4 regions of the Gottfriedia sp. S16(2024) genome follow, and region 1 is predicted to be linked to each of the others. Evidence: predicted binding sites of a transcription regulator. Region 1 holds the regulator's gene; each other region holds the start of a gene.
The links. The regulator Rex, encoded in region 1, represses fermentation and respiration genes when NADH is low (regulators of the CRP and FNR family bind a similar motif). The targets are predictions, from matches to a motif close to TTGTGAAATATTTCACAA.

Region 1 (8,327 bases):
CTAACATTGCTTTACGACGGTCACCGAAGCCAGGAGCTTTAACAGTAACTGCATTGAAAGTACCACGTAATTTATTTACGATGATTGTTGCTTGTGCTTCACCCTCAACGTCTTCAGCAATGATTAATAGTGGTTTACCTTGTTGAACAACTTGCTCAAGTACTGGTAAGATTTCTTGAATGTTTGTTACTTTTTTATCTGTGATTAAAATATATGGGTTTTCTAATTCAGCAACCATTTTCTCTGAATTTGTAACCATATATGGAGAAGAGTATCCACGGTCAAATTGCATACCTTCTACTACTTCTAACTCAGTAGTGAAACCTTTTGATTCTTCAAGAGTAATAACTCCATCGTTACCAACGCGCTCCATTGCTTCAGCAATTAATTGTCCAACTTCTGGATCCGCTGAAGAAATTGCAGCAACTTGTGCGATTGACTCTTTACCTTCAATTGGTTTTGAGATTGTTTTTAATTCTTCGATTGCTGCAGCAACTGCTTTTTCGATCCCTTTACGGATACCCATTGGGTTTGCACCAGCAGTTACGTTTTTAAGACCTTCACGAATCATAGCTTGCGCTAAAACTGTCGCAGTTGTTGTACCGTCCCCAGCAACATCATTTGTTTTGCTAGCAACTTCTGCAACTAATTTTGCACCCATATTTTCAAATGCATCTTCTAATTCGATTTCTTTAGCGATTGTAACACCATCATTTGTAATTAATGGAGAACCGAATTTTTTCTCAAGTACTACATTACGTCCTTTTGGTCCTAAAGTTACTTTTACAGCATCAGCTAAAGCGTCTACACCACGTAACATTGCGCGACGTGCTTCTTCACCAAATCTAATGTCCTTTGCCATGAAAATGACCTCCTTATAATATAAAAAGTATATTTTTTAATTTAAGTATTTTTATTTTATTAACCTAAGATTGCAAGAATATCGTTTTCGCGAAGTACTAAGTATTCAGTACCACCGTACTTAACTTCTGTTCCTGAATATTTAGAGAAGATAATGCGGTCACCTACAGATACTTCTAAAGCAACGCGCTCACCATTTTCAAGTACTCGACCAGTACCTACTGCAACAACTTTGCCTTCTTGTGGCTTTTCTTGTGCACTACCTGGTAACACGATACCACTAGCAGTTTTTTCTTCAGACTCAACAAGCTCAATTACAACACGATCACCTAATGGCTTTAACATGTGTAAATACCTCCTCAATAATCAAATCATTATTTTTTAGCACTCATGTATATTGAGTGCTAACACAATTATTAGTTTAAATAATATCAAAAAATTTTGCAAGTCCGAAGCAGGCACTTTTCTTGTCGAAATTTAATAAGTTTTTTTCTTTACAATCAAAAGTAAAATAAAAAGTGAAAATTTCTTTTAAGAAACAAAAGAAACGCGTAAAATAATGTACGTGTTGTTATAAACCTTTGAGTTATGAAAAATATCAACACAAAGGAGCTATCGTATTGAAAACTAGAGATTTGTGGATTTTATTAACGTATGTCGTTCTTCAGTATTCAGCGGTTATTGGGGTGCCCTATTTATTAAATAGTAACTTATACGTTGGAGTGGATCAGAAAACAGCTTCTCTTGAAGCGGTGGCATTATGGGGTTGTATTAGTTTCGTAACTGGGTTAATTATTATACTTATCTTATTACATAAGCCCATTTATGAAGGAATAAAGAATCTAAAAACTAATTATCGTACAATAATCAATTGGGTTATTTTAGGTTACTTCATAACAATGCTAACTCAAATTGTTTGTAATTTAATTTTAATTTATGTATTTGATTTACATAAAGGCTCAGAAAATACTCAGAATATCATAAACATTGCTAAGCTTAATCCAGCTTTTATTATCATCCCAAGTCTAGTTGCACCAATTTTAGAAGAGATTATTTTTCGTCGAATCATTTTTAAAAGACTTTATAATCGTTTACCATTTATTATTTCTGCAGGGATTAGTTCAGCGATTTTTTCGCTTATGCACGGAGACATACCCTTCTTCTTATCTTACTTTCTAATCGGTTTTGTATTTTGTTACCTGTATAAACGAACAAACTCAATTATGGTTCCAATCTTAACACATATGTTAATGAACTCTTTTGTCGTTTTTCAGCAGATCAATTTACATTAAAAACCCCCAAATTTTTGGGGGTTTTTATTTTAATATGAATTTATTGTTGTAAAAAATATGCCAATGTTTGCAGTTCAACTGCTAGGTCTATATGATGAATGCGAATATGTTCTGGTACACTAATTCGGGCAGGTGTGAAATTTAAAATTCCTCTAATATTTTTTCCATTTAATCGATCAGCTATTGATTGAGCCACAGGTGCAGGAACAGTTAATATAACGATTTGAATATCTTCATTCATAACGTCCTCTAGATTATCTAGATTATAAACGGGTACTCCACCTATTTCAGTACCAATTTTATTTGGATCAATATCAAATGCCATCTCAATTTTAGTATTATTATTTTTTATAAAATTATAGTGTAAGAATGCAGTTCCTAAATTACCAACACCAATTAATGCAACTTTCATAACTTCATGTTGGTTAAGCGCTTTCGAGAAAAAAGTTAATAAATAATTTACGTTATAGCCATAACCTTTTTTACCGAGTGCTCCAAAATAAGAAAAATCTCTTCTGATTGTAGCGGAATCTACCTTTACTGCTTCACTTAACTCTGCTGAAGAAACTCTTTGTTTACCTGATAAAGACAAATTCTTTATAAAACGGTAATATAAAGGTAGACGTTTAGCAGTAGCTTGTGGAATTTTAATTTGTTCCGAATCCATTTTTTAATCCCCCACTTACTGTAATTCTTTTTACTATGGTGTGTAATTTGACTTTATTTTAGTAATAAAGTACTTGTTCTAATGTAAAATATACACTATATTTAAGAATTTTGACAGTCTACAGTTACATAGATAAAAAATTTTGCAATGAGGTGTTATCCATGATTCTTTTACAAGTAAATAATGTCTCAAAGTATTTTGGTAGTGACATTATACTTTCAAATATAAAATTAGAAGTTCAAACGAGTGATCGAGTTGCCATTGTTGGACGTAATGGTGCTGGAAAATCTACATTACTGAAAATCATAGCAGGTGAAATATCCTATGATGGCGGTGAAATAAATAAACCTAAAGATGTTACTGTAGGCTACCTTGCCCAAAACACTGGTTTACAAAGCGATCAAACGATTTGGGAAGAATATTATTCTGTTTTCAATCATTTAGTAGAGATGCAAGACAATATGAGAAAATTAGAAGTTAAAATGACAAGAGAGGATGTTTATTCTAACCAAGCCGTTTATGACAAGGTTATGAATGAATATGATCATCTTCAATATACTTTCAAAGAAAACGGTGGTTACCAGTTTGAAGCAGATATTCGTTCAATTATTAGTGGTTTAGGTTTTAGTAATGAAGATTACGAAACAAAAATTTCTTCGTTAAGCGGCGGACAAAAGACAAGACTGGCATTAGGTAAGCTATTATTGACGAAGCCTGATTTGTTAATTCTGGATGAGCCTACTAACCATTTGGATATTGACACTCTTAGTTGGTTAGAGCGCTACTTACAGTCATATCCTGGTGCAGTATTAATCGTTTCCCACGATCGATATTTCCTTGATCAAGTTGTTAATATTGTTTATGAAATATCTAATCATAAGCATCAACGTTTTGTTGGTAATTATAGTAAGTATCTTGATCTAAAGGCAGCTCAATATGAACAAGAGTTAAAACAGTTCGAAAAACAACAAGAGGAAATCAATAAACTTGAAGATTTTGTGCAGCGTAATATTGCGCGTGCTTCAACTACAAAAAGAGCCCAAAGTCGAAGAAAACAATTAGATCGAATGGTACGATTAGACAAGCCACTTGGAGATGAATCTTCAGCTAATTTTTCATTTTCAATTGAAAAACAAAGCGGTAATGATGTGTTGTCTGTACAAGATTTATTTATTGGCTATGACCGGATCCCAACAATTGATCAGACAATGAAATTCGTACTAAATCGAGGCGATAGTGTCGCATTAGTCGGTCCAAATGGTGTTGGTAAATCGACATTACTTAAAACGATTATTGGAGACTTAGAAAAATTACAGGGAACGATTGATTTTGGGGCAAATGTTTCGGTTGGTTACTATGATCAAGAGCAAGCAAAACTAACTTCCAATAAGAGAGTATTAGACGAACTTTGGGATGATTATCCATTAAAGCCCGAACAAGAAATTCGGACAATATTAGGGAACTTTTTATTTTCTGGAGATGATGTAACTAAAAATGTTACCTCTTTAAGTGGTGGAGAAAAGGCAAGATTAGCATTGGCTAAACTTATGATGAAAAAAGCTAATTTTCTAATTCTTGATGAGCCTACTAACCACTTAGATTTAGATAGTAAAGAAGTATTAGAAAATGCTTTGTTAGATTACCCTGGAACAATTTTATTCGTTTCTCATGATCGTTACTTTATGAACAGATTATCCACAAAAACTTTTGAACTAGCAAAAGCAGGATTATCAATTTATTTGGGTGATTATGACTATTACCAATTTAAGAAAAACGAAGCATTCGAAAAAGAACAAGCAGAAAAGGAGGCTACATTAACACAAGTTAAACAATCCTCTCAGCCAATTTCTGATTATCAACAAGACAAAGAATTAAAGAAAAAACTTCGTCAAACTCAGCGACGTATAGAGGAAATTGAAAGTAATATATCTCAGTATGAGCTTGATATAGAGACGATCGAACTAGAATTATGTAAGCCAGAAGTTTACGGTGATTTTCAATTAGTACAGGAATTAACAAATAAGAAAAATGATTTCGAAGCTAAGTTAATAGACCTAATGGAAGAATGGGAGAACTTACAAGAATAATTGATTAAACGGATATGCTTTTTGCTATCCGTTTTTACTTATCTACATATTTATCCACATATATTCAATTACAATTTAGCTTTTACACAGGTTTATACACATTATCCACAGATATACAGCAATGTTATTCACATTTTTGTTCACATAGTTTAATAAGTTTTTAACAAATAAAAAGTACTTATCCACATTTTATAAAAAAACTGTGAATAAGTACTTCTTACATATTCTCTAAATCCAAGCCTGGATTCCCGTTTAATGCCAAATTACCTAGTTTTCCTTGTTTTAAACGGATAAATGCAGCAGCGCCAATCATTGCAGCATTATCAGTACAAAGTGATAGTGGTGGTATAACTAATTCTATATTACTCAAAGCATTCATCTCGTTTTGTAATGTAGCTCTCAACCCTTTATTAGCTGCCACTCCGCCGGCTAATAAAACTTGTTTAACGTTATATTCTTTTGCAGCTTGAATTGTTTTTGAAACAATTACTTCAATTACACTCTCTTGGAAGCTTGCTGCGACATCAGCTGGTGATACTTCCTCGCCTCTTTGTTCAGCATTATGCATATAATTAATAACTGCTGACTTTAATCCACTAAAACTAAAATCATAGCTACCCTCTTCTAACCATGCTCTAGGAAAAGGAATAGTTGCATTTCCTTCTTGCGCTAGTCGATCAATGTGAGGACCACCTGGATAAGGTAATTTAAGTGTTCTAGCGACCTTATCATAAGCTTCCCCTGCTGCATCATCCCTTGTTTCACCTATAACCTCAAAGATGCCATCTTCCTTCATGTAGACAAGCTCAGTATGTCCACCAGAAACTACTAAGGCTAATAGCGGATATTGCAGAGGCTGTACTAGTTGATTAGCATAAATATGACCAGCAATGTGGTGAACTCCTATAAGCGGTAATCCATGTGCAAATGCAATTGCTTTTGCCGCATTTACCCCAATTAGTAACGCTCCTACAAGCCCTGGACCTTCTGTAACAGCAACGGCTGCTAGATCTTCATATTCTACCTGTGCTTGCTTCATAGCTTCTTCGATTACCAAAGTTATCTGCTCAACATGCAATCGTGATGCAACTTCAGGTACAACTCCACCAAAACGTTTATGAATATCTATCTGAGTAGCTACTACGTTACTTAAAATTTCATTTCCATTTTTAACAACTGCTGCTGAAGTTTCATCACAGCTTGTCTCTATAGCAAGAATTAAACAATTTTCATTTATCATTTCAAATTCACCCACATAACTAATGCATCCTCAAAATTATCTGTATAATAGCTTTTTCGAATACCACCATCTTGGAATCCTAGCTTTTGATACAGTCCTTTTGCTACATGATTTGATACTCTTACTTCTAATGTTAATGTATCAGCTCCAAGATTTTTAGCAGTTTCCATTACCGCTCGAAGTAACTTTTCACCAAGGCCTACTCCCCTATAATCTGGCAAAATAGCTATATTTGTAATATGTCCTTCGTCTATGACCACCCATAATCCACAATAACCAATTATTTTCTCATCAACTTCAGCCACTATATAATTGGCAAATTGATTTGAATATAATTCATTATAAAAAGCATCATATGTCCAGGGTGTAGGGAATGATTGTTTTTCAATTTCTACTATTTGATCTAAATCTTCTTCTTTCATTTTACGAAAAGCAACCGATGAGATCATATTATCCTCCTACTTTTCTTGGCTAGCTAGCCAATTAGCTTCTGCTTCTGATAATCTTAAATATTCTGGTGCAAAATTATGAACTGATTCTTCTTTTTCTTCTAAGCTACATGTAAACAGTTCACTTGGTCTTTGGTTATTCAAACTCTCTTTTGCAAAGACAGCTTTATCTTTTAAATGCTCAATAATAAACTCTTTATGTATAGATACATCATTACCAATAAATAAGATTTGTTCATTATAAGATTTAAGCTTTTCAATCCAGATACTTCGGTCAATATTGCAGTCTTCTAATACATCATTAGTAACCTGCCCTCTAAAATCATATAGACCTGTAAATAATAAATTACGTCTTGCATCAAATAATGGGCAAACTAATCCATTAAAATAGCGCCCGTTAGCAGCCAATACCTTCAAACTTGATACACCGATAATTGGAATATTTAAAGTGAAAGCTAATGATTTAGCCACAGTGACACCAATACGTACACCTGTATAAGAGCCTGGCCCTTTTGCAACTACTATTTTAGATAGTTCCTTTGGTTTTATATTGCATTCTTCCATTAAAGTACTAATTGCTGGCATTAATCGGACAGAATGGTTTTTATTAATAAATGTTATCGTTTCGCCAATAACTGATTGATCTTTTATTAGACTAATCCCCATAACATTTGTCGATGTATCAATTGCTAAAACGGTCATTGTTTATTAACTCCTTACAAATAAATTCATACCTAGATCCACTTGGAATAAAAGTAATCATTCTACCATTTTCTTCATGAGTTATTATGATTTTTAAGAATTCATTTGGTAAGTAATCTGAAATTAAATGAGCCCATTCTACAACACAAACACCTTCACCCATAAAATACTCATCAAAGCCTAAATCTTCACTACTACCTTCTAAACGATAAACATCCATATGATATAGAGGAATTCTACCTTTATATTCTTTAATAATATTAAAAGTTGGGCTATTAACCGTTCTTTTTACATCAAGACCTTTAGCAAAACCTTTTGTAAAGGTTGTCTTTCCAGCACCAAGGTCTCCCTCTAATAATATTACATCTTTTTGTTGCACTAGTTGCCCGAGAAAAAATGCAATTTCTTGAGTTTCTTCCTCAGTATTTGTATGTAAAACAATTTCCAATTACTTCACCACCAAAATTCTAACTCGTCTATTTCTAACTTTGCCATATTATATCATTTCAAAACATTAAGCGGATGTCAAACAGTAATATTCTTTTGAATAGTTAAAATTAATTATTGAAATTTATATTTAGGTTGTATTCGTCTATTTTGTTACTTCTCTCGCTTTTCGCAGATCGTACCAGTGCCTTCTAGTCGCATAAGCTCCTTATGGTTTCTACCTTCTCACGTTTCCCAAATAAGTTTGAGTTGAGCAGTCTTTACTTGTGTCTGCTTCTGTTTCAAACAATTATAATTGTTAAAAGTAATCATCTTACAAATAAGATCTAATTATATATTACTCATTTCAAAAATAATAAAAAAAACGAAACAATTTTTTGTTTCGTTTTAAGAATCGTATGTATGGCGGTCCCGACCGGGATCGAACCGGCGATCTCCTGCGTGACAGGCAGGCATGTTAACCGCTACACCACGGGACCATTTTGGTTGCGGGGACAGGATTTGAACCTGCGACCTTCGGGTTATGAGCCCGACGAGCTACCAGACTGCTCCACCCCGCGATAATGTAAAATGAATTTATAT
Region 2 (8,327 bases), 3.7 Mb from region 1:
TTGTAAAGTATACAGCACCACGATCTAACGGGAATAAACTATTATCAATTAAGAATTCAGCATCAGATGTTTTACCTTGTCCAGTTTGGTGGTAAAAATTATCAAAATAATAACTTTCTTTCGTAAATTTATTTAAGAAAGGAGTTATTTCTTGTCCATTAATTTTTCGTCCAATTACGAAATTTTGTAATGATTCTAATGAAACTACAACAACGTTTTTACCTTTATATTTACCATGTAATTGTGCATTCACACCAGTATCGTTAGCACGAATAAAGTTTTCGATTCCTGCTAATTGACTATCATCAGCCATCGCTTTTTGAGCAGATGTTTTTGATTGAATAACCATATCATATAAATGGTAATTATATAATCCTAAGAATTTAACAATGTATTCTCTATCAAATGAACGCGTTAATAATTGAGGACGCTCAGTTTCTGCTAAACCAAGGTTAACTAAGAAAATAGCAACTGCTACTAAGAAATAAGCTGTTCTAGCTTTCCCTTTAATGTTACCAGTAGTAAAGAATTTTTTACCCCAGAAATAATTAACTGCAATTAGGATAAAAATATCTGAAAAGGCTAAGATAGTTTTATAGCTGATCATTGCTTTAACACTTGAACCTAGATCGCCAAAGTTTCGTGTCATAAATAAAACTGGGATCGTTACGAAATCATCAAAGAATGAATAATAAGCCGTATCGGCCACTAATATAAAGGACATGATTATACTAATCCAAATAACTGCTCTATTTCGTTTTGGTCCTTTTGCAAAAAGAGCTATACCTAAAAATATTAATAATGAAGATATAGGAGCAATTATTAAAATAAATTCTTGCATTGAATTTTCAATTTCTAAATCAAAATAAAATTGGCTTAGAATCGTTGCTTTAATCCATAAAAGGAATACAGCAAGTAACGGGAATCCAAAGTTTTTAATAAACTTTTTCCACATATTCTGTTCCTCCTCTTGTTAAGACTATTAATCTATTTTATCTAATATAAAAACAATGTTTGGCATTTCACATATCTATTTTATTGGCATTTTAATACCAAGAATTTTTGAAATGATTCATACAATTATTAGCTACTAATGTATGGATCAAAAAAATTTTATCTGACGTACCTTAGGTTTTTTTCTAACGTCATTCAATTTATCATAAACTAGTTCCCTCGTCAAATAACTAATTTTTTTTTCAATTCAATACAATAAACATAATAAGGCACTTCAATTAGAAGCACCTTAAATTTAAGTTAAATTTCATTAGTAATAAATTTTTTTACTAAATATGCAGCTCCAATTGCTCCTGCATCGTTCCCTAACTTGGCAATTGAAAGTTTTGTCGAATCACGCACTGTAGTAAAAGCAAATTCGTCAAAATATTTCTTTAGTGGTCTTAATAGTAATTCACCTGCATTTGATACTCCACCACCAATAATGATATTTTCAGGATTTAATGTATTTCCTACTCCGGCTAAAACTAAAGCAAGATATTTCATTACATGATTAACGATTTCTTCTGCAACTTCATCACCATTTGAATAAGCTTCAAAAACATCCTTTGCTGTTATTGGCGAATCATTCGACATTTCTTTTAAAACTGTCTCTTTTGTCGTATTTTGTAACTTCTCATTTGCTATTCTTGCAATTCCTGTCGCTGAAGAAATTGTTTCTAAGCATCCCGTTTTTCCACAATTACATAGTACTCCATTTTCAAGTTGTACTGTTATATGGCCAATTTCACCTGCAGATCCACTAATTCCATGCGCAACATCACCATTTACAATTACGCCTCCGCCGACACCTGTACCTAGTGTGACCATTACTACATCTTTTGCTCCATTTCCAGCACCTTTCCACATTTCGCCAACAGCTGCTATATTTGCATCATTATCAACGATTACAGGAATACCTGATTCCTTTTCTAGAATTTCCTTTAAAGGAAAATTAACCCACCCTAAGTTTACTGCTGCAAATATAAGTCCATCTTCTAATCGAACTGAACCTGGAGCTCCAATACCGATTCCAGCGATATCTTCTTTTGTTTTATCCATCTGTTTAAGTTTTTCTTCAATTGCAATTGTAATTGTTTTAGGAATATGCTTACCACTATCAGATTTATCAGTTGGTACTTCCCATTTATCGATGAATTCCCCGTTATTTGTTAATAATGCTAATTTAATGCTTGTACCACCTAAATCTACACCTACAATCATTTTAGCCATTATGCCTTCTCCCTTCGCAGTGAAATCGTTTGCAATAGATTCTAAAAAAAACGATTTCTTCAAACCGTTTTATTTTTTATTTGATCCATTTCTTTCTTTAATATCATAGTAGCAATTTGTAAATCTTTACTTTCAAGTATATTCGCTAAAAATAATTCTTTTAGCTCATCTTGCATTAACATTAAGTCAGCTAATCGATCACCTGTATAAATAAAGGTGCCATAACTTTTTAGAAATTGTTGAATATCATATACGGATTTCATACTTAACTCCTATTATTTTATCTTTCTAAACATGTAATAAGTATAAGTTGCAAACGATTACTCGTCAATGTGAGATACCAAACAAACCATTAATTTTATAGGCATTTATAATTATTTTTTAGGCTTCATTACTTCCTCTAAAGCTAAATCATGTTTATAGAGATATGTAGCGTATTTTATTCCGATATATCTTATATGCCATGGTTCATAATTGTATTCTGTAATCTTTACTTTGTCCTCTGGATAACGAATGATAAATCCAAATTCATGTGCATGGTCTGCAAGCCAAGTTCCTTCTATCGTTTCTCCAAATGCTTGTTCAAGCTTGTTACCGAAGTTTGGAGATGATACATCTATTGATAAACCAGTTTGATGTTCACTTGTACCAGGAACAGCACTAAAAGATTGCGTCCAATCTTCACCATGAATTTGTACATAATAATTATACAAGCTTTTTTGTCGATCAAAAGAGCGATATGCTGACACTGGAGTAAGCTTTATGCCATCTTTTTCTGCTCTTTCAAATAATTTTTCTAAAGCATGAGCTGCCTCTTTCCTCATTAATGTCTTATCTTTGTTTACACCATGTAAAGGAACAATCGGATAAACTAAATCCGGTGGCTCATACCCATCTGGTAGCTTTCTTTCTTTATTAACTAATACTAAATTAGATGTAGGATTCTTTACAGCTAATAATCCATCCTCAACTTCTACTGCTGTATAATCGTAATTCGGAAATTTCAGTGATGTCTTCTGATGATTGAAGTAATTTTGATTTCTAAAAAATAGAGCTAGTCCAATAATAATTATGATAAATATTATTAAAACCCAATAGTACTTCCCATTTATCTTTTTCAAAATTACCTCCCTAACATCTTTTTTGTTACTTTAACAATATAAAAAAATGGCATATTTTTCAAATAATCTATACACTAAAACCTCTTTCAATAGAAAGAGGTCTTAGTTGTACAATTTATAAAATAGGTTCCATCGTTTTTCTTAATGTGTCTACGGAGTTTTTAAACTGTCGTTGCTCTAATTCATTCAAATCTAGTTCAACAACTTCTCGAATTCCACCACGATTAATTACTGCTGGAACACCAATATATATATCGTGTTCTCCATATTGTCCGTCTAAATATGCAGAAACCGTAATAATACTATTTTCATTTTTTAGAATTGCTTTTGTTAATCTAACTAAGCCCATTCCAATTCCATAGTATGTTGCACCTTTTTTCTTAATAATGTGATATGCAGCGTCACGTGTATTTAAAAAGATTTCATCAAGCTCTCTTTGACTGTATTTTGGATTTTTCTTTAATACATGGTGTACTGGTGAGGTACCAACATTTGTTTTAGACCAAACTGGTAGTTCACTGTCACCATGTTCACCGATAATATATCCATGGATATTTCTTGCATCAACATTAAAATAATCCCCAAGCATATATCTAAAACGCGCAGTATCTAAACTTGTTCCAGATCCGATTACTCTTTCTTTTGGTAATCCTGAAAATTTCCAAGTTGCATAAGTTAATATATCTACTGGATTTGTGGCAATTAAAAAGATACCGTCAAATCCTGAAGCCATAATTTCTCCAACGATCCCTTTAAAAATAGCGCAATTTTTTGCAACTAAATCTAAACGAGTTTCTCCTGGTTTTTGAGCTGCTCCAGCCGTAATGACGACTAAACTCGCATCTTTACAATCACTGTAATCTCCAGCCCAAATTTTTGTTCTAGAATCTACAAAAGGCAGACAATGACTTAAATCCATTGCGTCCCCTTCTGCTTTATCTTTATTTAAATCAATCATAACTAATTCTTCGGCAACACCTTTATTTAACATACCAAAAGCATAGCTAGCTCCAACTGCGCCTGTTCCGATAAGTGCGACACGATTTATTTCTTTGTGTAACATAATATCCACCTCATTTGTGTTATAAAAGTGTAAGTAACTGGGACTTCTATATTATATATGTATTTCCACTCAAAGTTTGTGAAACTTTTTACAAATTTGTTACAATATTAGTCGTATACAAATACATTGTGTGCAATGTTGAATTACTCTAATTAAGTCTTACCTATTTTCAAACAAATCGTGTCACATTATACACTTATTAAATCGCTTTTATGATTCTTGATTCTGTTAAAACCAACGGCATTATAATGTCATGTTTTTCTGTCGGTAGTTCATCAATGATTTGAATGTCATAAGCTAAGGCTAGGAGTTGTTTATTATAATCTTCTAAGTAGCGATCATAATAACCACCACCATATCCTAGTCTTTCACCATTTTTTGTATATGCTACGCCAGGAACAATGATTAAATCAATAAATTCTTTCTTTATTTCCTCGCATTTTTCTTCAATTGGCTCTTGTATTCCAAAATACCCCTTCTTTAAATCATCGAAGGAATTGATTTTGTAAAAATGCATTTCTCTAGTTTCATGATTGCATTTAGGCACAACAACTGATTTATTCATTTTCCAACAAGCAGTTATTAAATACTTAGTATTTATTTCATGCTCCATTGGCATTGTTGTTGCTATTATATCTGCATTCTTCATTTGTTCTGTGCTTAATAATTTTTCAATAATTTGGTTTGACTTTTCTTCTCGGTCCGATACTGAAATATTTTTCAAGTTTTTCATCATAGAATTTCTAATTTCTTTTTTTTTCATAATAATGTCCTCCTTAGGTCAGGATTAAATTTTCAAGAGTTTAATAAAATGTATTCTAATTAAAATTATAAGTATTTAAATATAAAAAAAACAGTAGGAAAATTCCTACTGTTTACTTTGTTTCGCGATGAACTGTAACTTTTTTAAGTCTTGGGCAATATTTTTTAAGCTCAAGACGGTCTGGGTTATTACGTTTATTTTTAGTAGTGATGTAGTTACGATCTCCGCATTCTGTACATGCTAATGTAATATTTACGCGCATTTTATTTTCCCTCCTGACATAGTGACATAATCAGACTTGTATATAATAACATTCTTTCGCGATAATTTCCATAGTTTTTATTGATTCAATGTATTTCTTTTGAAATTTTTTTTATTGAATTATGTACAAACTTATTCTCATAATTCAGAGTATATTTTTGAAAGACAGCTTGATGATGTAATACACTCCCTTGATCGATTCGAATATTTGAACTAATCGACACATATGGGCCAATTACACAGTTCTCTTCAATCGTAACATCATTCCCAATTATAACGGGAGAAACAATCTTAACATTATTATTTATCGTTACATGTTCACCTAAAAAGATTCTAGGTAAAATTTGAACAGCAGGAATAGGTAAGTTTAATTTCTCTTCAATCCAATCTACGTTCAGCTTTGCAAACCTTCTAGGTGTCCCATAATCAATCCAATAACCTTCTAAATGAAAAGCATTTAAACCGATATTATTTTTTAACATTAAAGGTATTAGATCATTACTAATGTCAAAATAACGATTTTCTGGAATTTGAATTAATAATTCAGGATTCATAATATAAATTCCCGTATTAACTAATTTACTAATTTCACTACCTTCATTCGGCTTTTCAATAAAATCGATTATTTGTCCATTTTTTATTTTTACATTTCCGTATGATCCACATTTATCAACTTGTTTTACAAACATAGAAAATTTACTTTTACTTTCAAAATGAATTTTAATTGCATCTCTAATATCACCGTCAAATAAAATATCACCATTCACTAATAGAAAGGGGTCATTAAGAAAATGCTTAGACAGTCTTAAACAACCAGCTGAACCTAAACTTTTTTCTTCTATAATATAATCAATTGAAACATTTATTAATTTCATTGCATTAATCGTCTCTATTATTGCTTGGGACATATAATGAAGCTGAATGATAAATTCATTAAACCCAAGTCTTGTTAAATGTAATATTAAATGTTCAATTGCCGCTCTATTTGCGATTGGTAATAGTGGCTTAGGAATGTTGTTAGTAATTGGTAAAAGTCTTTGACCATATCCTCCAGCTAAAATAACAACCTTCATTTATTACCACCTCAATATCTTCTACTAGTTAAAGAAGTATGCTTTATATTACACAAATATGACAAAAGGGCATTCAGGTAAATTTTGTCTGAACACCCTTTTAACATATTTGACTGTTATAAACGATCGTCTTATATTTATTGATTTAATAAATAATGTTTCCCTTTAACTAAATAATAAATATTCTCTGCAATATTTGTTGCATAGTCCGCAATTCTTTCAAGATATCTGCAAATAAATGCCATTTGCATGATATTGGATACATGCTCAGGTGAATTTGCAATACTTGTCATTAGAGTTCTAACAGTTGTTCCATATAGTTCATCAACGAGATCATCAATTTCACCAATCTCTTTAGCAGCTTGTAAATCTTCTGTTCGGTATGCTTCTGAAGCTTTTGTTAACATTTCTAAGCCAAGTTCATGCATTTTTTCGATATTCTCTAATGGTAAGTTTTCTTGACGACTACGTATACGAATTGTCGATTTTGCAATATTTACTGCATAATCTGCCACTCGTTCAAGATCATGAGCAATCTTAATAGCCGTTAAATTTCTTCTTAAGTCCACAGCAACTGGTTGTTGTCTTGTAATAATTACTAAAATTAATTCATTCACTTCTTTTTCTAATTTATTGATGCGATCATCTTCATCGATTACTTCTAAAGCTAATTCTATATTTTCAGTACGAAATGCCTCCATACTTTTAATAACTGCTTTTTTCGTTTTCTCAGCCAATTCAATAATCATTTCTTGTAATGATTTTAAGTCTGCTTCAAATTGATTTCTCATCTCTTTTCACCTGTTCCCTTCTATTATCCGAATCGTCCAGTAATGTAGTCTTCAGTACGTTTATCTTTAGGTGTTGAGAACAGTTTATTTGTATCTGAGAACTCAACTACTTCACCGCTTAAAAAGAAAGCAGTTTTATCAGAAACACGGGCTGCTTGTTGCATATTATGAGTAACAATAATAATACTAAAATCTTTCTTTAAATCATGAATTAACTCTTCAACTTTTAAAGTTGAAATAGGATCAAGTGCTGAAGTAGGCTCATCCATTAAAATGACATCTGGCTCAATTGCAAGACAGCGCGCGATACATAAACGTTGTTGTTGCCCCCCTGAAAGACCAAAAGCATTCTCATGTAAACGATCTTTAACTTCATCCCAAATTGCTGCGCCTTTTAAACTTTTTTCAACAATCTGGTTTAATGTAGCTTTATCTTTAATACCATGTATTTTTGGTCCATATGCAACATTTTCCCAGATTGATTTAGGGAATACGTTTGGTTTTTGAAATACCATTCCTACATGCGTTCTTAATTCTTCAACAGGATAGTTTTTATCAAAAATATCTTGTTCGCGGTAAAGAATCTTCCCTTCCGTACGAACTGAAGGAACTAATTCAACCATACGATTTAACGTTTTTAAATAAGTCGATTTACCACATCCACTAGGTCCAATAATTGCAGTAACTTCATTCTCATAAATACTTAAATTTATATTTTTTAATGCTTTATCTTGTCCATACCATAAATTCAAATCTTGAGTATCATAAACAATTGATTTTTTTACGTTTGTATTTGTCTCTTCAATATCATCGTTTTTAATTGTATTCTCTCTATTTAATGTCATTGTCATAACTTTTCGATCCCCTCTCATCCTAAAGGAAGCTTTCTATTTTTGATAAAAAAATTTATAATCGTTTAAATTCAGTAATACGTTACATAATAATCATATTCTCAAACTATTAAACCTGTTTTAACCGAATGTAAAGATTATGTAAATAAGTTCAGAAGCTGAAGGAAAGGTGTAAAAA
Region 3 (8,327 bases), 830 kb from region 1:
TATTCATTTTGCAGATAAACACATGCGTGCAAAAGAGGTTACGAAAGCAACACATCACTTACAACGCATTAATAATCACCTAGTACATTTACCAGCAGTATTTGATATGGTAAAACTAGTAAGTCCAAGTGACTATCATATTATTCGTTTAGCTTTAGGAAGAGGTAGCGGTCAAGATTCTCCTGGATTTAATGAAATCTTAAAATTAGGTCCAACACTTTGGCAGCCTTTTAAAGATTTATTAGATGAAAATTTACTTACACCTGTTCAATTACATCAAGATGCAGCTAAAAACTTTGAGTTATTCCAATTAATGCAAGAATTAACTTGCTTCGATGAAAGATTCCAATCATTCCGCAGACAGCATATTCAACTTGTTCGACGCATGATTGGTATGAATACAAAGAGCTTAAAAGGAGTACCAGCAGAAGCATTAGAACGTGCTGTACGATTTGAATTTTATCCTGAATTATGGCAAACGGTTTGTGACTTAACAGATTTAACGGGATCAAGCTATAATCCAAAGCCACTTTAATAATAGAGGGATGATAAAAACAGATTCGATTATTCGGATCTGTTTTTTTTACTTAAAATGGAAAAATTGCATTATGGGTATGATAAGCCCATATGATTTTTTAGTAGAGCGGGGTGAGTTCATGGAGAAAAATCTTCAAAAGCAATTAGACTTTGCTGCTTTTTTAAGTGTTATTTCCTACTTAGTTCTTGCGACTGTAAAAGTACTTGTTAGTTTTTATACAGATTCTAGTGCTCTTTTAGCTGATGGACTTAATAATGTAACTGATATTGGTGCGACTTTGGCTGTATTTATCGGAATAAGAATCGCACGAAAACCGAGAGATTTAGACCATCCTTATGGACATTCAAGAGCAGAGCAAATAGCTACTTTAATTGCGTCTTTTATTATGATGTCAGTTGGTTTACAGGTTATTATTGAAAATTTACGATCACTTTTCGTAGGAGAATATGAAACTCCGAATAGACTAGCAGCTGTAGTGGCATTTGCTTCTGGAATTTTTATGTTTGGCATTTACTTTTATAATAATAAAGTTGCTAAGAGAACGAAGAGTAAAGGGCTTGAGGCATCAGCGAAAGATAATTTTTCCGATGCATTAGTTAGCTTCGGAACGACGATTGGTGTTTTAGGTGCTTCGATTGGTTTTCCTATTATCGATCCAATCGCAGCCATTTTAGTAGGTGTCATTATTTGCAAAACGGCATGGGAGATCTTTTATGACGCAACCCTCCTATTAACGGATGGATTCGATCCAGAAGAAATGAATCTTTTTACAGAAACAGTTGATAAAGTACCAGGTGTACATAAAGTTGTAGATCTAAGAGCAAGAATGTACGGAAATACAACAATCGCAGATGTAGTCATAGAAGTAGACGGTGGAATAGATGTGAGTAAAAGTCACGGCATCACAGACCAAATCGAAATGATATTAAGCGAACAACATGGAATTCAATATACACACATTCATGTTGAGCCATTAAGGTCAGGTAGAGCAGGAAAGGATTAAGGTATATAAAACAGGAAAAGGGGATCGGAAAAGAATTTAAACTTTTTCGATCCCCGTTTTATTTAATTCATATCTTGCTTAATAAATACAATGAATGAGATTAGTAAAGCTAATACTCCCCATATGGATAAATTCATTAAAGAGAAGTGCATGTTCAGTCCCTCAATGGAAGGGAGTTGACCGGCCAAGTAGTCAGTTAGGCCAAGGTTTACACTAAAGAAGTATTTTGCCCCTGACCATGATGTAGCTAGTCCACTTAGGACGCTTCCTGTTATTAAAGCGGCTAGCATAATGCCCATTGCAGCGGGTGTAGTTCGAACTAATACCGATACCATAAATGAAAGAGTTCCAATAATAATACAGACAAACCAAGCAAGTCCAAATGCCATTATGATGTATTGCCATTGGGGAATCAGTTGAACGGAATCAGTTAATAGCTGGTTATTTTTGATGACAAATCCTGTTAACACAGGTACTGACCAGCCTTTAAAGCTGAAAACAAATCCTGAAACGACATATGCTAATACACCGTATAGAACGAGAAGAAAAGAGATTAATAAACAAATTGATATGTATTTACTAAGTAAAACCTTCCATCTTTTGATGGGGCGGGTTAGTAGTATTTTTATCGTACCGTCGCTTCGCTCACCAGAAATAATATCGATTGTGATGACCATGACCAATAATGGTAGAAGTAGCCACCCAATACTTTGTTCAATTAATTTTCGTATAAATGTAGGAGCACCAGGCGTAGTAGGATTTATATCGTTATCCAAATAATATTGCTCTTGATCAATTTGAACCTTTAACCAACTTTTCCATTCTTCAGGTATTCCTGATGAGTTTAATCTATTTTGTTGGTCGACTATTTTTTGTTGAAGTGCTACTTTCCAATTATCAGTACCAAGTCTTTTAACTGTTTCTTCAGTTTGCTGTAGTTGAGCATAAACAAAAATAGGGATTAGCACTGCTAAAATGAAAAAGATAACAAGTATTCTTCGTTTCCTTACCATTTTTTCAATTTCGTTAAAGACGAGTCTAATTAGTTCAGCCACGAACTTCGCCTCCAGTCATTTCCATGAATAAATCTTCCAATGTTTCAGACATTGTTTTAACGCCATTCACTTGTATATTTTCTGCTACGAAATGTTGAATGACCTCATTAATTTTGAGAGGCGACATTCGGCATAGGATAAGTTCATCCTTTACTACGATATCTTGAATCGTAGAATCCTTTTTTAATAAATCTAGCGCTTTTTGTAATGGAGAAACTCTCCATTCAACTCTTTCAGCCGCTTCCTTTACTAATTCTTTAACTGTTGAAACTCTAACCATTTTGCCTTTATTTATAATTCCTACTCGATCACAAATCATTTCGATTTCACTTAATAAATGACTTGAAATAAATACACTTATATTTTGCTCTTTTACAAGCATATGAATAAATTCACGTAATTCACGAATACCGGCAGGATCTAATCCATTAGTTGGTTCATCCAAAATAAGAAGTTTTGGGCCTCCAAGTAATGCTTGAGCAATCCCCAATCTTTGTTTCATTCCGAGTGAATATGTTTTTACCTTTTCATGAATCCGCTCAGTTAACTTTACTAAATTTACAACTTCGCTTATTTTTTTATCATCTTTAATTCCTAACATTCTCGCAAATTGATTTAGATTTTCCCATCCGGTTAAATATCCGTATAATTCTGGATTCTCTACAATACATCCAATTTGTCGCATCGCTTCTTTGAAATGCGTTTTAACTGGATAACCAGCGATTTCAATCGTTCCTTTTGTTGGTTTGATTAATCCGACTAGCATTCGAATCGTTGTTGTTTTTCCAGCTCCATTTGGACCTAGAAAGCCAAACACTTCACCTTCATACACTTCAAATGAAATTTTATCGACTAGTACTTTTCCTTTAATGCTTTTTGTAACACCATCTAATTTAAGAACTTTATTCATTCGACTCACCTCGAAGCTGACTTCCTATTTTACTAGTTAAGCGATTTGCCATTTCAATATAACCGTCTTTGTTTGGATGAAAATGGTCAGTGTACAAATATTTCTTTTCTTCATTAAAAAATAAATCGAATGTAGGAATGACGTATGCATTATTAGTTTGAAGTACCGCTAATTCGAGTAGATTATCCCATCTCGATACAAAGCTTGACGATGCATCTAAACCTTGAACATTATGAAATGGATTATAATAACCAAATGCATAAATAGATGCTGTAGGATTTTTTTGACGTATTAGTTTAAAAATTGATTGTAGATTATTTTTGAACGTTTTTTCATCTGGACGATATGTCTTTAAAAATTGTTCGTTTAATTGATTAGCGCCAGGAAATAAATCATTACTTCCAATGGAAAGAACGATTATGTCCGCAGAGCCAATCGTTTCTTGGATATTTTTTTTCTTTATATCGTTAAGTAAATCTGATGTTTTTGCGCCACTAACAGCTAAATTCGTGATTGTTGTTGGTTGTTTATACTCTTTTTGAAGAATGGTTTTTATTCTTCCTACATAACCTGTTCCCTCATCATCACCGACACCACGCGTAAGTGAGTCTCCTAATGCAACAATCTTCAGTTTATTGTTTTTGTGAACACTGTCATTTTGATTATTTTTCTGTGTATTATTATTCACAATTAGTTTGCTTTTTTGAGGATTTAAAACAGTATAAGCACCTTTCACGAAGCCATATGATAATATAAGGAAACATAGTAATGAAATGAACATGATCAACCGAACAAAATTATTGTATTTCAAATTTTACACCACCAAAAAAGGAAAAATTTTCATTATAAAATCATTATTACCATAATAAAATTAGATTTGCACGAAAAAACCTGTCCTCCAAAAAAAGAGGACAGGTAAATTAGGTTTACGAAACACGTTTTAATTCTTTTACTTCTAATTTTCGTTCATTATTTAAGAAGTAATATGCCATTCCGACACCAACTGAACCACCAATAATGTTTCCAATTGTAACTGGAATTAAATTATGCAATACATCACCAAACGTAAAGGCTACATCATGCGGCATAATATAGGATAATGTAAAGACTGCGATATTTGCGATACTGTGTTCATAACCAGAGAAGAAGAACGCAAATACTAATAAAAAAATCAGTAACATTTTTGCTAAATCATCTTTAAATCTAGTTGGTAAAAAACAAGCAAGACAGACAAGCCAGTTACATAAAACACCTTTAAAAAATAAGTGGAAAAATGAAGCGTGAATTTTATGGTCGACTACACCAGTTAGAAAATGATCGGCAGGAAAATCTTTTGCTAAACCTGTTAAAAAGTAAATAATTGCAAAAATAAATGCTCCAAGAATATTGCCTGAATAACATGCGATCCAGTTTTTTACTAAATCTAGTTTTGAAGTTTTTTTAGCTAAAGTTGAAAACGTAAAGTACATCGTATTACTAGTAAATAACTCTCCACCACCATAGATAATCATAACTAATGCTGTAGCGAAAACGAATGGATAAGCTATAGATGTAAATGGTGAACTTTGTAATCTAAATAATTCTGCTAATTTTAAACAAACAATGAGAATAAAGCTTATATAAATAGAAGCTAAAGCAGCGCGTGTTAAATATTTAACTAAGCTTTGATCTAGTATTTTCTTTTTTTTAAGAGCTAAGTCAATACAATATTGGATACTATCTCGTTCCAAATGTTTTCACTCCCTATGCGTTCTTTGATTAACACATTCATAGTATACAAACAAAATACGATTACGAGTTTGTGAAATTATGAACAAATTATGAAATTGAATAAGTTAGATACTATTTATTAATTTTACTTTACATTTTTTAATAATCATCTTACTACTGGTTGAAGATATAATATAATTTCATAGTAAACAGGTTTAGGTAAAAAAAGGAAAGATTCAAATTGGATTTTGAAAACTTAATAATAAAATGGAGAGGTGATTTCAATTGGAAAATGAGTTTGAAGCAAAATTTGATGCGTTACTAAAAAAATATACGGAATTGTTATTAGGAGATTGGTCAGAGGAAAAACAAGCAAAAGTGGAAAAGTGGGTTATGTATACATACATATCAAAATCAATGCCGGCATTAGTAAAACATTGGAATGATACATATCCTCAAGCTAAAGAAGAAGTTGTTAATTTAATAAAAGAGATTAAAACGTTAAATGACCAGCATAGAGAAGCTATGGCTAACAAAAATAAGCAATAATCTTTATCCATAATTTTCAAAGATGACGACATATATAAATTATGATAATATAATATTAAGTAAGGGCATACATTTTTCAATAAACAAAATTCGACAAATTATTAAATAATTGTTTTAACAAATTTCAATAGATGATACATTAGTACTATATAGAGAGAAAAGTAAAGTTTAATTTCGGGGGTAGAGTAATGGAACAAGTTATGAAGAATGCTTTTTTATTTATGTCTAAAAATAAGTTTTTAACTAAAATGGCTAAAAAATATGGCCTAAGATTTGGTGCAGGACGTTTTGTTGCAGGCGAAACAATCGATTTAGCTACAAAAGTTATTCAGGACTTAAATAAAAAGAATTTAAAAGTAACAATTGATTATCTTGGGGAATTCGTTGACACGGTTGAAGAAGCAAATGAAATGGCTGATCACTGTATCGAAGCAATTGAAGCGATTGGAAAAGAAAATTTAAATTCACAATGTTCTCTAAAAATGACTTCTATGGGTCTTGATATTTCTGACGAGTTAGTTTTATCAAACATGCGTCGTATTTTAGAGGCAGCTAAAAAGAATGGTGTATTCGTTACAATTGATATGGAAGATTTCACTCGTTGTGAAAAAACAATCCGTATCTTTAAGCAATTAAGATCTGAGTACGATAATATCGGAACAGTTATCCAAGCTTATTTATACAGAACTGAAAACGATATTACAGATTTAAACAGCTTAAAACCAAATTTACGTTTAGTAAAAGGTGCTTATAAAGAGCCTGCTGAAGTAGCATTCCCAGAGAAAAAAGATGTGGATGAAAACTTCAAAAAAATCATTAAAATGCACTTATTAAACGGTAACTTTACTGCAATCGCATCACATGATGAAGCAATGATTGAGTACACAAAACAATTAGTAAAAGAACATAATATTCCAAACGATCAATTTGAGTTCCAAATGTTATACGGAATTCGTACAGAGCGTCAATTAGAGCTTGTTAAAGAAGGCTATAATATGCGAGTTTATGTTCCTTATGGTACTGACTGGTACGGATACTTTATGCGTCGTCTTGCAGAACGTCCTGCTAACGTGGCGTTCGTATTAAAAGGTATGTTCAGTAAATAATTCTAAAATTAAAGGCTAACTAAAAAGGATTGAGTGAGGATCCTTTTTAGTCAGCCTTTTTCTCTTTATACAGGATTTTTTTGTGATAAGTAAGTTATTAGTAAAACAACATTATTCATATAATTGTTTAAATCAGCAAGATCCTAGCTTTATTATTAAGTTTGAGCGAAAAAAGCTTACTGACCCATATTTTTTTTACCGTACTGCTGATTGTTACTTTGTCTACCTTTTTCTTCTCTTTGATCTCCATGACTTGCATTACCCTGAACACTTGCTGCACTAACTCCACCCTTTGATGGATTTCTTTCACGTTTCATATCTTATCACCTCCATTTCTTAGACTAACCTATTTAAATAAACTTATTAGTAAAAAATGGAGTGTGATAAAAAAAGCAGAGGGAGGAATTTAGATCATAAATAAAATTTATTAATTTGAACTTTTTGTTTATTGCGAAAAATAAGAATTTATCATATAGTGGAAGAAGAGGGCTCATTGATAATGGATTGTTTTATCCAGAAAGTGAATGAGTATTCATTCAAGATATGAGGAGGAGAAATGCATATGATCCAAAAAATTAAAAAAGCCGCTGTACTCGGCTCTGGTGTGATGGGATCTGGTATCGCTGCACACTTGGCAAACATAGGTATTCCAACGTTATTACTTGATATTGTCCCAAGAGAACTATCTGAGGAAGATGCTGCAAAAGGTCTTTCTACTGACTCCAAAGAATTTCGTAATCGATTTAGTCAAACGGCTATTCAGAAATTATTGAAACAAAAGCCAGCTCCTCTTGCATCTAAGAAAAACTTAACGTTAATTCAAGCAGGTAACTTTGAAGATGACATGAGTCGTTTAAGCGAAGTTGACTGGATTATTGAAGTAGTTGTTGAAAATTTAGCAATCAAAAAACAAGTATTAGCTAGTGTTGATGCATACCGCAAACCAGGCTCAATCGTGAGCTCAAATACATCAGGTATTTCAATTGAAGCAATGTCTGAAGACTGTTCAGATGACTTCAAGAAACATTTCTTAGGCACTCACTTTTTTAACCCACCACGTTATTTAAAATTATTAGAAGTTATTCCTACTAAACATACATCTGAAGAAGTACTTACATTTATGAAAAGTTTTGGAGAAGACGTTTTAGGTAAAGGCGTTGTATTAGCAAAAGATACTCCAAACTTTATTGGAAACCGTATCGGAACATATGGATTACTTGTAACTGTACAAGAAATGCTAAAAGGCGGATACAGTGTTGGAGAAGTTGATTCAATTACTGGTCCAATGATTGGGCGCCCTTCTAGTGCTACATTCCGTACATTGGACGTAGTTGGATTAGATACATTTATCCATGTTGCAAACAATGTTTATGAGCTAGTAGAAGGTGAAGAGAAAGAAGTATTTAAAGTTCCAGAATTTATGAAGGAAATGGCTAATCGTAATTGGCTTGGAAGT
Region 4 (8,327 bases), 3.5 Mb from region 1:
CCTGGTACACGTGCTAATATCGACGAGTTTACTGTAACAACGGCTAGAGGACTTGAAGAGATTGGTGGAGCTAAAAAAGGAAAAGCAATCATTATTTTAAATCCAGCAGAACCGCCAATTATGATGAGAGATACAGTTTATTGTAAAGTTACGAATGAAGATTTTAACCATGAAAGCATGATTCATTCCGTTAAACAAATGGTGAAAAAGGTTCAAGCGTATGTTCCAGGATACCGTTTAAGAATGGATCCAATCATAGATGGTTCAACTATAACTGTATATTTAGAAGTTCAAGGATCAGGGGACTACTTACCTAGCTATGCAGGAAACTTAGATATTATGACTGCATCAGCAGTAAGAGTAGCAGAAGAGATTGCACAATATGAAGTTGTAAAAACTGTTTAAAAAAGTGCTTAAAGAAAGTGAGGGAGTGCAATGTTTGGAAAAGAAGTCATTGTAACTGAAGTAGCACTTCGAGATGGAAGTCATGCAATTGCTCATTCATATACAGTAAATCAAGTCGTTCGAATTGCGAAGGCTCTTGATGATGCAAAAATGCCTTTTATTGAAGTATCACATGGAGATGGTTTAGGTGGTTCTTCATTACAATATGGTTTATCAACAACGAATGAATTTGAATTGATCGAAGCAGCGGTAAATTCATGTAATCATTCAAAGATTGCTGTCTTACTATTACCTGGTATTGGAACAGTAAATGAATTAAAAACGGCAGCAAAAATCGGAGCAAAAATGGCTCGTATAGCTACACATGTTACTGAAGCTGATGTTTCGAAACAACATATATCTATGTCTAAAGAGCTTGGATTAGAAACTGTTGGTTTTTTAATGATGTCCCATATGGCACCAGTTGAAAAATTAGTAGAACAAGCCAAATTGATGGAAAGTTATGGTGCGGACGTTGTATATATGGTTGACTCTGCAGGTGCGTTTCTTCCACATGAAGTAAAAGACCGTATTGCTGCTTTACGAGGGTCCCTTGATATTGAAGTTGGATTCCATGCACATAATAATCTTTCTCTAGCGATGGCAAATACACTAGTAGCGATTGAAGAAGGAGCTACTAGAATTGATGGCAGCGTACGTTGCTTAGGTGCTGGAGCAGGAAATACACAAACTGAAGTGTTAATTGGAGTGTTAGAACGATTAGGAATCAAGACAGGAATTGATTTCTATAAAATGATGGACTTAGCAGAGGAAATCGTTGCGCCAATTCTTCAAACACCACAAGAGATTACAAAAGGTAGTCTAATTTTAGGCTATGCAGGAGTGTATTCTAGTTTTCTATTACATGCTAATCGAGCAGCTAAAAAATGGAATGTTGATGCAAGAGATATCTTAATTGAATTAGGAAAACAAAAAGTAGTCGGTGGGCAAGAGGATATGATTCAAGAAGTTGCTTGTATGTTAGCAAATAAAAAATTGTCTGTTTTTTGAGAGGAGACGGGTTTTATGATAACTGAAATCGCGAATAAAATATATATGCACCAAAAAAACGGTCTAGAAATGGATAAAATTACGATTGAACATCCAGAATTAAACGTTAATAATGCTTATGAAATTCAAAAATTAAGTATTGATAATGCGATTAAAAATGGTGATCCATTAATTGGTTGGAAAATGGGACTAACAAGTATTGCTAAACAAAAATCTGTTAATGTTGACGAGCCGATTTATGGACGCTTAACAAAATCGATGGAATTAGAAGAAAAAGAATTAAAGATGGAAGGTTTAATCCATCCGAGGGTTGAGCCAGAAATAGCATTTATGATCAACAAGCCATTATTTGGACAGGATGTAACAGCAAAAGATGTATGGGAAGCAACTGAGTATATTGTACCTGCATTAGAAGTAATTGATAGTCGATATAAAAATTTCTCATTTACGCTAACAGATGTAGTAGCAGATAATGCATCTTCATCAAAATTTATTATTGGTAAACAACAATATTCACCTACATATACTTCTTGGGATGAAGTTAATGTTGAATTATACAAAAATGGCGTAAAAGTACAAAGTGGTGTAAGTTCTGATGTACTAGATCATCCAGTAGAATCCGTCGTAAAGTTGGTGCAGATGCTAAGTAAAAACGGCGAACAAATTGAACCAGGGATGATTATCTTAACGGGTGGAATTACAGAAGCGATCCATGTTGAAGAGGGCGATAGTGTAGAAGCACGATTTGATGGAATCGAGACAATGGAACTACAGGTAACGAGGTAATACAATATGCCAATCATTCAAATTCAATTGATTGAAGGAAGAAGTCCAGAATTAAAAAAGCAATTAATGAGAGAAATTAATGAAGTTGTATGTCGTACATTGGATGTTCAGCCAGCACAAGTAAGAATTTTAATAAACGAATTCGAAAAAGAAAATTGGTCCGTTGGTGGAGTTGCAAAGGATGAGTAAAAAAGTCCCTTTTTTAAGGGGCTTTTTTCTTGTTGGGAATAGTTTTATATTTTAGGCTCTATTAAAGTAAATGGGGCTTTATGAAATTCTCAAACATAAAAAGGATAGTGAACTTAATCACAGAAAACCCATAATCGTTTGAGTATGATGTAAGAATAATAAGGAAAGTGGGTGCTATATTGTGAAAATAGTAGTTCCAAACCAACACGGTGCTTGGGCAATGCTTTTAATTCCATATATACTTGGAGTTGCCGCAAGTTCATTTCGTTTAATTCATATCCCTTTATTTATAGGCTGGTTTTTTCTATACCTTGCTACCTATCCATTAATTATGGTGATTAAAGGAAAACAAGTGTCATTTTATTTTTATTGGGCGTTAGGTTATTTTTTCATTTCATTCGTATTTTTAGCACTCGTTATGTTTGCTGAATGGAGATTGATATACTTCGGTCTAGCTATGCTTCCATTCTTTCTATTAAACATATATTTCGTTAAGAGAAAAAACGAACGAGCCTTTACGAATGACATGGTTGCGATTGGTGTTTTTTGTATAGGTGGATTGGCTAGTTTTTATATAGGGAAGGGTGCACTTACAAGCGAAGGCTGGAGTGTAGCACTCTTCGTATTTTTGTTCTTTTTAGGTAGTACATTTTTTGTGAAATCAATGATTCGAGAAAAAAAGAATAAGAGATTTCGTTGGTATTCGTGGGGATACCATTTTATCGTTCTATTATTTATTTTTACTTTAAAAGAGTCTTGGCTTTGGATTCTCCCTTTTGCTCCTAGTTTGATAAGAGCAATTTCTTTGTACAATAAAAAACTTACTATTATGCAATTAGGGATCATTGAGATTATCAATTTTGTCATATTCTTAGTGGTAACTAGTTTTCTGTTTTTGTAGATTTAGTTCATTTATAATCCAAAGGTTCAACATACAAAAGCGACTTCTGCTAATTGAAGTCGCTATTTTAATCCATTATAACATCATTTTAAGTGTTAATTTTCTGATTAATAGTTTTAGCTAGCTCTTTATAATGATGAAATAATCTACTATTCTCTTCGTATATGGACGGAGTAGTAGAATTCTCGATAACTTCCTCAATCGGTAGTTTGGCGAGTACTTCGGTTCCTAATCGATCGGCTAATAAATCGCCACCTCCTTTTCCGAATATGTAGTACTTCTCAGAACGATCTATAGGTTGGAAATAAGACATATTTTCAACTACTCCAAGAATTTCATGATTTGCTTTTTGGGCCATCGTACCTGCTCTCTCGGCGACAATTGATGCTGTTTGATGAGGGGTGGTGACAATGATTTCCTTACTTTGAGGAATGGTGTGATGCATATCAAGTGCAATATCACCGGTCCCTGGAGGCATATCTAGAATGCAATAGTCTAATTCTCCCCAAATGACATCTTTACTGAAATGCTCAACCATTTTTCCTAACATAGGGCCTCTCCAAACGACTGGATCGTTGTTTTTGATGAAAAAACCCATCGAAATAATTTTTACTCCGTGTGACTCCACAGGGATGATTTTTCCGTTAAAGGTTTTTGGACTGATGTCGATTTCCATCATTTTAGGAATGCTAAATCCATAAATATCTAAGTCAATTAAAGCAACTCTTTTTCCTTGTCTCGCAAGTGAAACTGCAAGATTTGCCGCTACAGTTGACTTACCAACCCCACCTTTTCCACTTGTTATAGCGATTACATTACCTGATAACATGTTCACACCTCTTTTTAAATTTTAAGGGTCTATTGTGTGATGTACTTCACAGTCTTGGATACAGTCTTTCTGTACAATTATGACAAAGAAGAAGACTTCATCATGTACCCAATTTTATCAATTTATCAGGCACTTCGATGTTAAAAAAGTCACATGGAGGTTGAACATGAGATGAGAAAATCCCTCGAGCGCTCATTTTACTCGAAAATCAGTATGTATTCATTTTTTATTATTTTGCTTCTACTCTTTACAACGTGGGTTGGAACAGACCGATTTTTACACTTCGATATGGCATTAATGGGCTATTTTATTTCTTCGCTCATTTTTGCTGTAGGCTTAACGATCAGGATGTCTGCATGGCTTATCAGGCCGGCAACACATCAAGTTATAAGGCGTAGTTTGAAAAATTTAAAAGAAAATTCTCGAAAAAAACGTAATCTAATATCGATCACCAAGACAGCGCTAGAAAATATTTTCTTACAGAAATTTATCTTTAAAAGGGGTATTTACAGAGGTGTACAGCATTTACTAATTTCTTGGGGATGCATTGGTTCCTTTGCAATCACCTTTGGTTTGACATTTGGCTGGATGCACTTTGAGCTCGTTGATCCAAATACATACACGATTGTCGTTATGGGTGTAGATACAATTACAATGGCAGCACACGGTATATTCGCTGAAATGGTTTACAACGGGTTAAACATTACAGCTAGTATGGTTCTTGTTGGTGTCATCATGGCAATCGTAAGAAGAATTATGAGTCAAGATGTGAAGGTGACACAACGAGCTGAATTTGATTTATTACCTTTATATTTACTACTAGCTGTAACCGTGACAGGACTTCTATTAACTGTTTCATATGTACTTTTAGATGGTTGGATGCATCATTACTTAACACTTATTCACCAATTGACAGTCGTAATTTTACTGATCTATTTTCCATTCGGAAAGCTATTTCATTTACCGATCCGTCCATTAGCAACAGCAGTTCCAATGAACTATCAACAAGAACTTAGGGTAGATACGAGGCCATGTAAAAGATGTGGGACACCCTATAGTTCTGATGATCAAATTAGCGATGTAAAAGATATATTATCTGCCCAAAGCTTTGATTTACAACTTGAAGATAGAAGTTATCTCTCAGACTATTGTTTACCATGTCGAAGAAGAATTAGGGTCATGAAGCAACTAAATTCAGAGCCACATCTTAAAAGCAGTGATCCAATCTCTACATTAAATGGAATTCAAATGTCTGGTTTTAGCAAAAAGAGATCTGATGACTATTATCATTTTCCAGAGGAAGTTCAAAAAGATATTAATCAATATAACAAAGGGGATCGTGAAGAATGAGCCAATACATCGTCAAAGAAGGTGTTAAAAACCTTCAAAAACCAGGAGAAAAATTAATTACTACTCATTGTTGTTATTGTGGAATGCAGTGTGGAATGCATATACGTGTGAATGAGAAATCAGGAAAGATAGTTGGGGTAGAGCCGAGATATGACTGGCCAGTTACAAGAGGAAAAATGTGTCCAAAAGGAGTAACAGCATACCAAACTGTTGAGCACGATGAACGAATCCTTGCACCACTTATTAAGAAAAACGGTGAATTTGTTAAAGCTACTTGGAAAGAAGCACTAGACCTGATAGAAGAAAACTTTAAACGGATCCAAAAAGAAAGTGGGAGAGATGCTTTATCTGTTTTTGGTGGGGTATCTATGACGAATGAAAAGTGCTATTTGGTAGGTAAATATGCGAGGGTTGGTCTCGGTACAAGGTTTATCGATTACAATGGTCGATTCTGTATGAGCTCAGCTGCAGGTGGATTCCTTAAGACACTCGGAACCGATAGAGGTTCAACCCTACCGTGGCCAGAATTAGAACATACCGATTGTTTCTTTATAGCAGGTTCAAATACCGCTGAGTGTCATCCTACAAGCATTCAATGGTTGTGGAGAGCAAAGGACAAGGGAGCTAAACTGATTGTGGCAGATCCGAGAGAGACTCCAACGGCACGTGTTGCAGATGTACATTTAGATCTTAAGCCAGGTACAGACTCTGCATTGGCGAACGGAATGCTTCATCTACTCATTAAAAATGGCTATGTAGATCAAGACTATGTAAATGAAAGATGTAATAATTTTGAAGAACTAAAGAAAACAGTTGAAAAGTTTACACCCGAATATACTTCAAAGATAACAGGCGTGTCGGTTGGAAAAATTGTGAAAGCTGCTCATATTTATGGATTATCCCAAAAATCAGTTGTTATGTTTGCACGAGGTGTTGAGCAACAGTCAAAAGGTGTAGATAATGTTTCGCTTTATACATCGATGGCACTGCTCAGGGGACAAATAGGTAAATTTGCTTCGGGGGTTGCAACTTTTACTGGACAGGGAAATGGTCAAGGAGGAAGAGAACACGGGCAAAAAGCCGACCTTTTACCAGGATATAGGAAGCTAACAGATCCAGAAGCGGTGAAGTATGTATCAAAAGTATGGGGAATCGATCCGAGCGAAATGCCAAAGCCTGGTGTTTCTGCATATGAAATGTTCGATGAAATTCAAAAAGGTACTATTCGTGGTATGCATGTTATTTGCAGTAACCCTGCAGTTTCAGCTCCGAATCTTGAACATATTTGGAACGGGTTTAGGAAGCTTGATTTCTTAGTTGTCAGTGATTTCTTCTTATCTGAAACAGCGGAGTTTGCTGATGTAGTATTACCTGCGACTACTTGGGCAGAGGACGAAGGAACAACGACCAACCTCGAAGGCCGAGTGATTCGAATCCGTAAAGTACGTGAACCTTTAGGTGAGTCAAAGCCAGATTGGGAGATTGTTAGCTTAATTGCAGAACGAATGGGCAAAGGTAAATATTTTCCATATAAAAATGCTGAAGAAGTTTTTGAAGAGTTTCGCATTGCCACTAAAGGTGGGAAAGCAGATTATTACGGAATAACATGGGATCGAATTGATAAAGAAGACGGGGTGTTTTGGCCATGTCCTTCTGAAGACCATCCGGGAACTCCAACGATGTTTATTGACAAGTTTGGAACGCCAGATGGTAAAGCTAACCTCCCAAGTGTTGAATGGAAAGAAGCAGGTGAAACTCCAACGAAGGAGTATCCTCTGTTCTTAACGACAGGAAGGGTAGTGTTTCACTATTTATCTGGTGCTCAAACAAGAAGAGTCAAATTTCTTATGGAGCAATGTCCAGAGCCATTTGCTGAGATGCATCCAGCACTTGCAAGTCAATATGGATTGGAGAATGGCGACCTTGTAAAGTTGATCACACCACGCTCCCATATGCTTGTAAAAACGAAATTAACAAAAGCTACGAGAAGAGATACGGTGTTTGTTCCATATCATTGGGGAAAAGAATTAGCGGTCAATCAATTAACCAATCCATGTTTAGATCCGATTTCGAGAATGCCAGAATTTAAAGTATGCTCACTGAAGATTGAGAAATATAAATAACTTTTGAATGGAGTCGGGATCGATGAATAAAATCATGTATTTAGAATTTGAGCGATGTATTGGATGTCGTTCTTGTCAAGCGGCTTGCCGAGAATGCGGTGATCATGACGCAAAAGAAAGAAACTATGTAGAATATGTTGATTTCATGGAAAGTCGACAGACCTATCCGATGCTTTGTATGCAATGTAAAGATCCAGCTTGTGCACGAGTTTGTCCCGCGAATGCCATTCAAATAACTGAAGAAGGTGTAGTTCTTTCAGCTATGGAAGAGAAATGTATAGGATGTAGGAATTGTACTTTTGGATGCCCGTTCGGTATTCCTAAGTTCGATTTTGAAGAAAATAAAATGTACAAATGTGACATGTGCTACGATCGCTCAAAATACGATATTGCACCAATGTGTGCTTCTGTATGTCCTAGTGATGCGATTCGTTTTATTGACTTTGATGAAATGCAGCTGTTGCGTAGAAGAAGATCTCAGATGAATCTCGTTGAAGGGAAAAAACCACAAGAAGGAAATAAGTGGGAATACGTTCCGGAATTCTTTGGAGTATATACGTAAATAAGTTCATATTAGGCGAAAGGAGACGGACTTATGCCTCAAGATAATAAAAGTAAACGAAATATAAAAGAAACAAATGATGATATGATTAACTTAATCGATAACTTAAACAGAAATGAAGATTTAAAATTA

Region 2: a site for Rex is predicted at 4,487-4,504, ahead of AB1282_RS22795 (L-lactate dehydrogenase). Genes of this name have one in related genera too.
Region 3: a site for Rex is predicted at 5,306-5,323, ahead of AB1282_RS08595 (formate/nitrite transporter family protein). Genes of this name have one in related genera too.
Region 4: a site for Rex is predicted at 2,536-2,553, ahead of AB1282_RS21660 (YwiC-like family protein). Genes of this name have one in related genera too.

The regions. Positions count from the first base shown of each region.
Region 1 is NZ_JBFLUO010000001.1:992,575-1,000,901, forward strand. Features, by position in the region: gene groL (chaperonin GroEL) at 1-862, opposite strand, end outside; gene groES (co-chaperone GroES) at 922-1,206, opposite strand; gene AB1282_RS04555 (CPBP family intramembrane glutamic endopeptidase) at 1,482-2,153, shown strand; gene AB1282_RS04560 (redox-sensing transcriptional repressor Rex) at 2,194-2,820, opposite strand; gene AB1282_RS04565 (ABC-F family ATP-binding cassette domain-containing protein) at 2,982-4,907, shown strand; gene tsaD (tRNA (adenosine(37)-N6)-threonylcarbamoyltransferase complex transferase subunit TsaD) at 5,125-6,147, opposite strand; gene rimI (ribosomal protein S18-alanine N-acetyltransferase) at 6,144-6,596, opposite strand; gene tsaB (tRNA (adenosine(37)-N6)-threonylcarbamoyltransferase complex dimerization subunit type 1 TsaB) at 6,606-7,298, opposite strand; gene tsaE (tRNA (adenosine(37)-N6)-threonylcarbamoyltransferase complex ATPase subunit type 1 TsaE) at 7,279-7,746, opposite strand; tRNA gene AB1282_RS04590 (tRNA-Asp) at 8,149-8,224, opposite strand; tRNA gene AB1282_RS04595 (tRNA-Met) at 8,229-8,305, opposite strand.
Region 2 is NZ_JBFLUO010000001.1:4,718,252-4,726,578, forward strand. Features, by position in the region: gene AB1282_RS22775 (LTA synthase family protein) at 1-955, opposite strand, end outside; gene AB1282_RS22780 (ROK family glucokinase) at 1,255-2,229, opposite strand; gene AB1282_RS22785 (YqgQ family protein) at 2,286-2,489, opposite strand; gene AB1282_RS22790 (M15 family metallopeptidase) at 2,601-3,347, opposite strand; gene AB1282_RS22795 (L-lactate dehydrogenase) at 3,463-4,410, opposite strand; gene AB1282_RS22800 (5-formyltetrahydrofolate cyclo-ligase) at 4,610-5,173, opposite strand; gene rpmG (50S ribosomal protein L33) at 5,286-5,435, opposite strand; gene AB1282_RS22810 (sugar phosphate nucleotidyltransferase) at 5,521-6,507, opposite strand; gene phoU (phosphate signaling complex protein PhoU) at 6,645-7,298, opposite strand; gene pstB (phosphate ABC transporter ATP-binding protein PstB) at 7,322-8,170, opposite strand.
Region 3 is NZ_JBFLUO010000001.1:1,825,556-1,833,882, forward strand. Features, by position in the region: gene AB1282_RS08570 (tryptophan 2,3-dioxygenase family protein) at 1-535, shown strand, start outside; gene AB1282_RS08575 (cation diffusion facilitator family transporter) at 657-1,541, shown strand; gene AB1282_RS08580 (ABC transporter permease) at 1,604-2,563, opposite strand; gene AB1282_RS08585 (ABC transporter ATP-binding protein) at 2,589-3,506, opposite strand; gene AB1282_RS08590 (GDSL-type esterase/lipase family protein) at 3,499-4,317, opposite strand; gene AB1282_RS08595 (formate/nitrite transporter family protein) at 4,433-5,236, opposite strand; gene AB1282_RS08600 (DUF2573 family protein) at 5,502-5,765, shown strand; gene AB1282_RS08605 (proline dehydrogenase family protein) at 5,954-6,871, shown strand; gene AB1282_RS08610 (YuzL family protein) at 7,048-7,188, opposite strand; gene AB1282_RS08615 (3-hydroxyacyl-CoA dehydrogenase/enoyl-CoA hydratase family protein) at 7,437-8,327, shown strand, end outside.
Region 4 is NZ_JBFLUO010000001.1:4,510,721-4,519,047, reverse strand. Features, by position in the region: gene AB1282_RS21680 (acetaldehyde dehydrogenase (acetylating)) at 1-405, shown strand, start outside; gene dmpG (4-hydroxy-2-oxovalerate aldolase) at 436-1,455, shown strand; gene AB1282_RS21670 (2-keto-4-pentenoate hydratase) at 1,471-2,241, shown strand; gene AB1282_RS21665 (tautomerase family protein) at 2,248-2,430, shown strand; gene AB1282_RS21660 (YwiC-like family protein) at 2,612-3,331, shown strand; partial or broken gene AB1282_RS21655 (Mrp/NBP35 family ATP-binding protein) at 3,420-4,142, opposite strand; gene AB1282_RS21650 (MFS transporter) at 4,332-5,510, shown strand; gene fdhF (formate dehydrogenase subunit alpha) at 5,507-7,633, shown strand; gene AB1282_RS21640 (4Fe-4S dicluster domain-containing protein) at 7,656-8,195, shown strand; gene AB1282_RS21635 (ubiquinol-cytochrome c reductase iron-sulfur subunit) at 8,229-8,327, shown strand, end outside.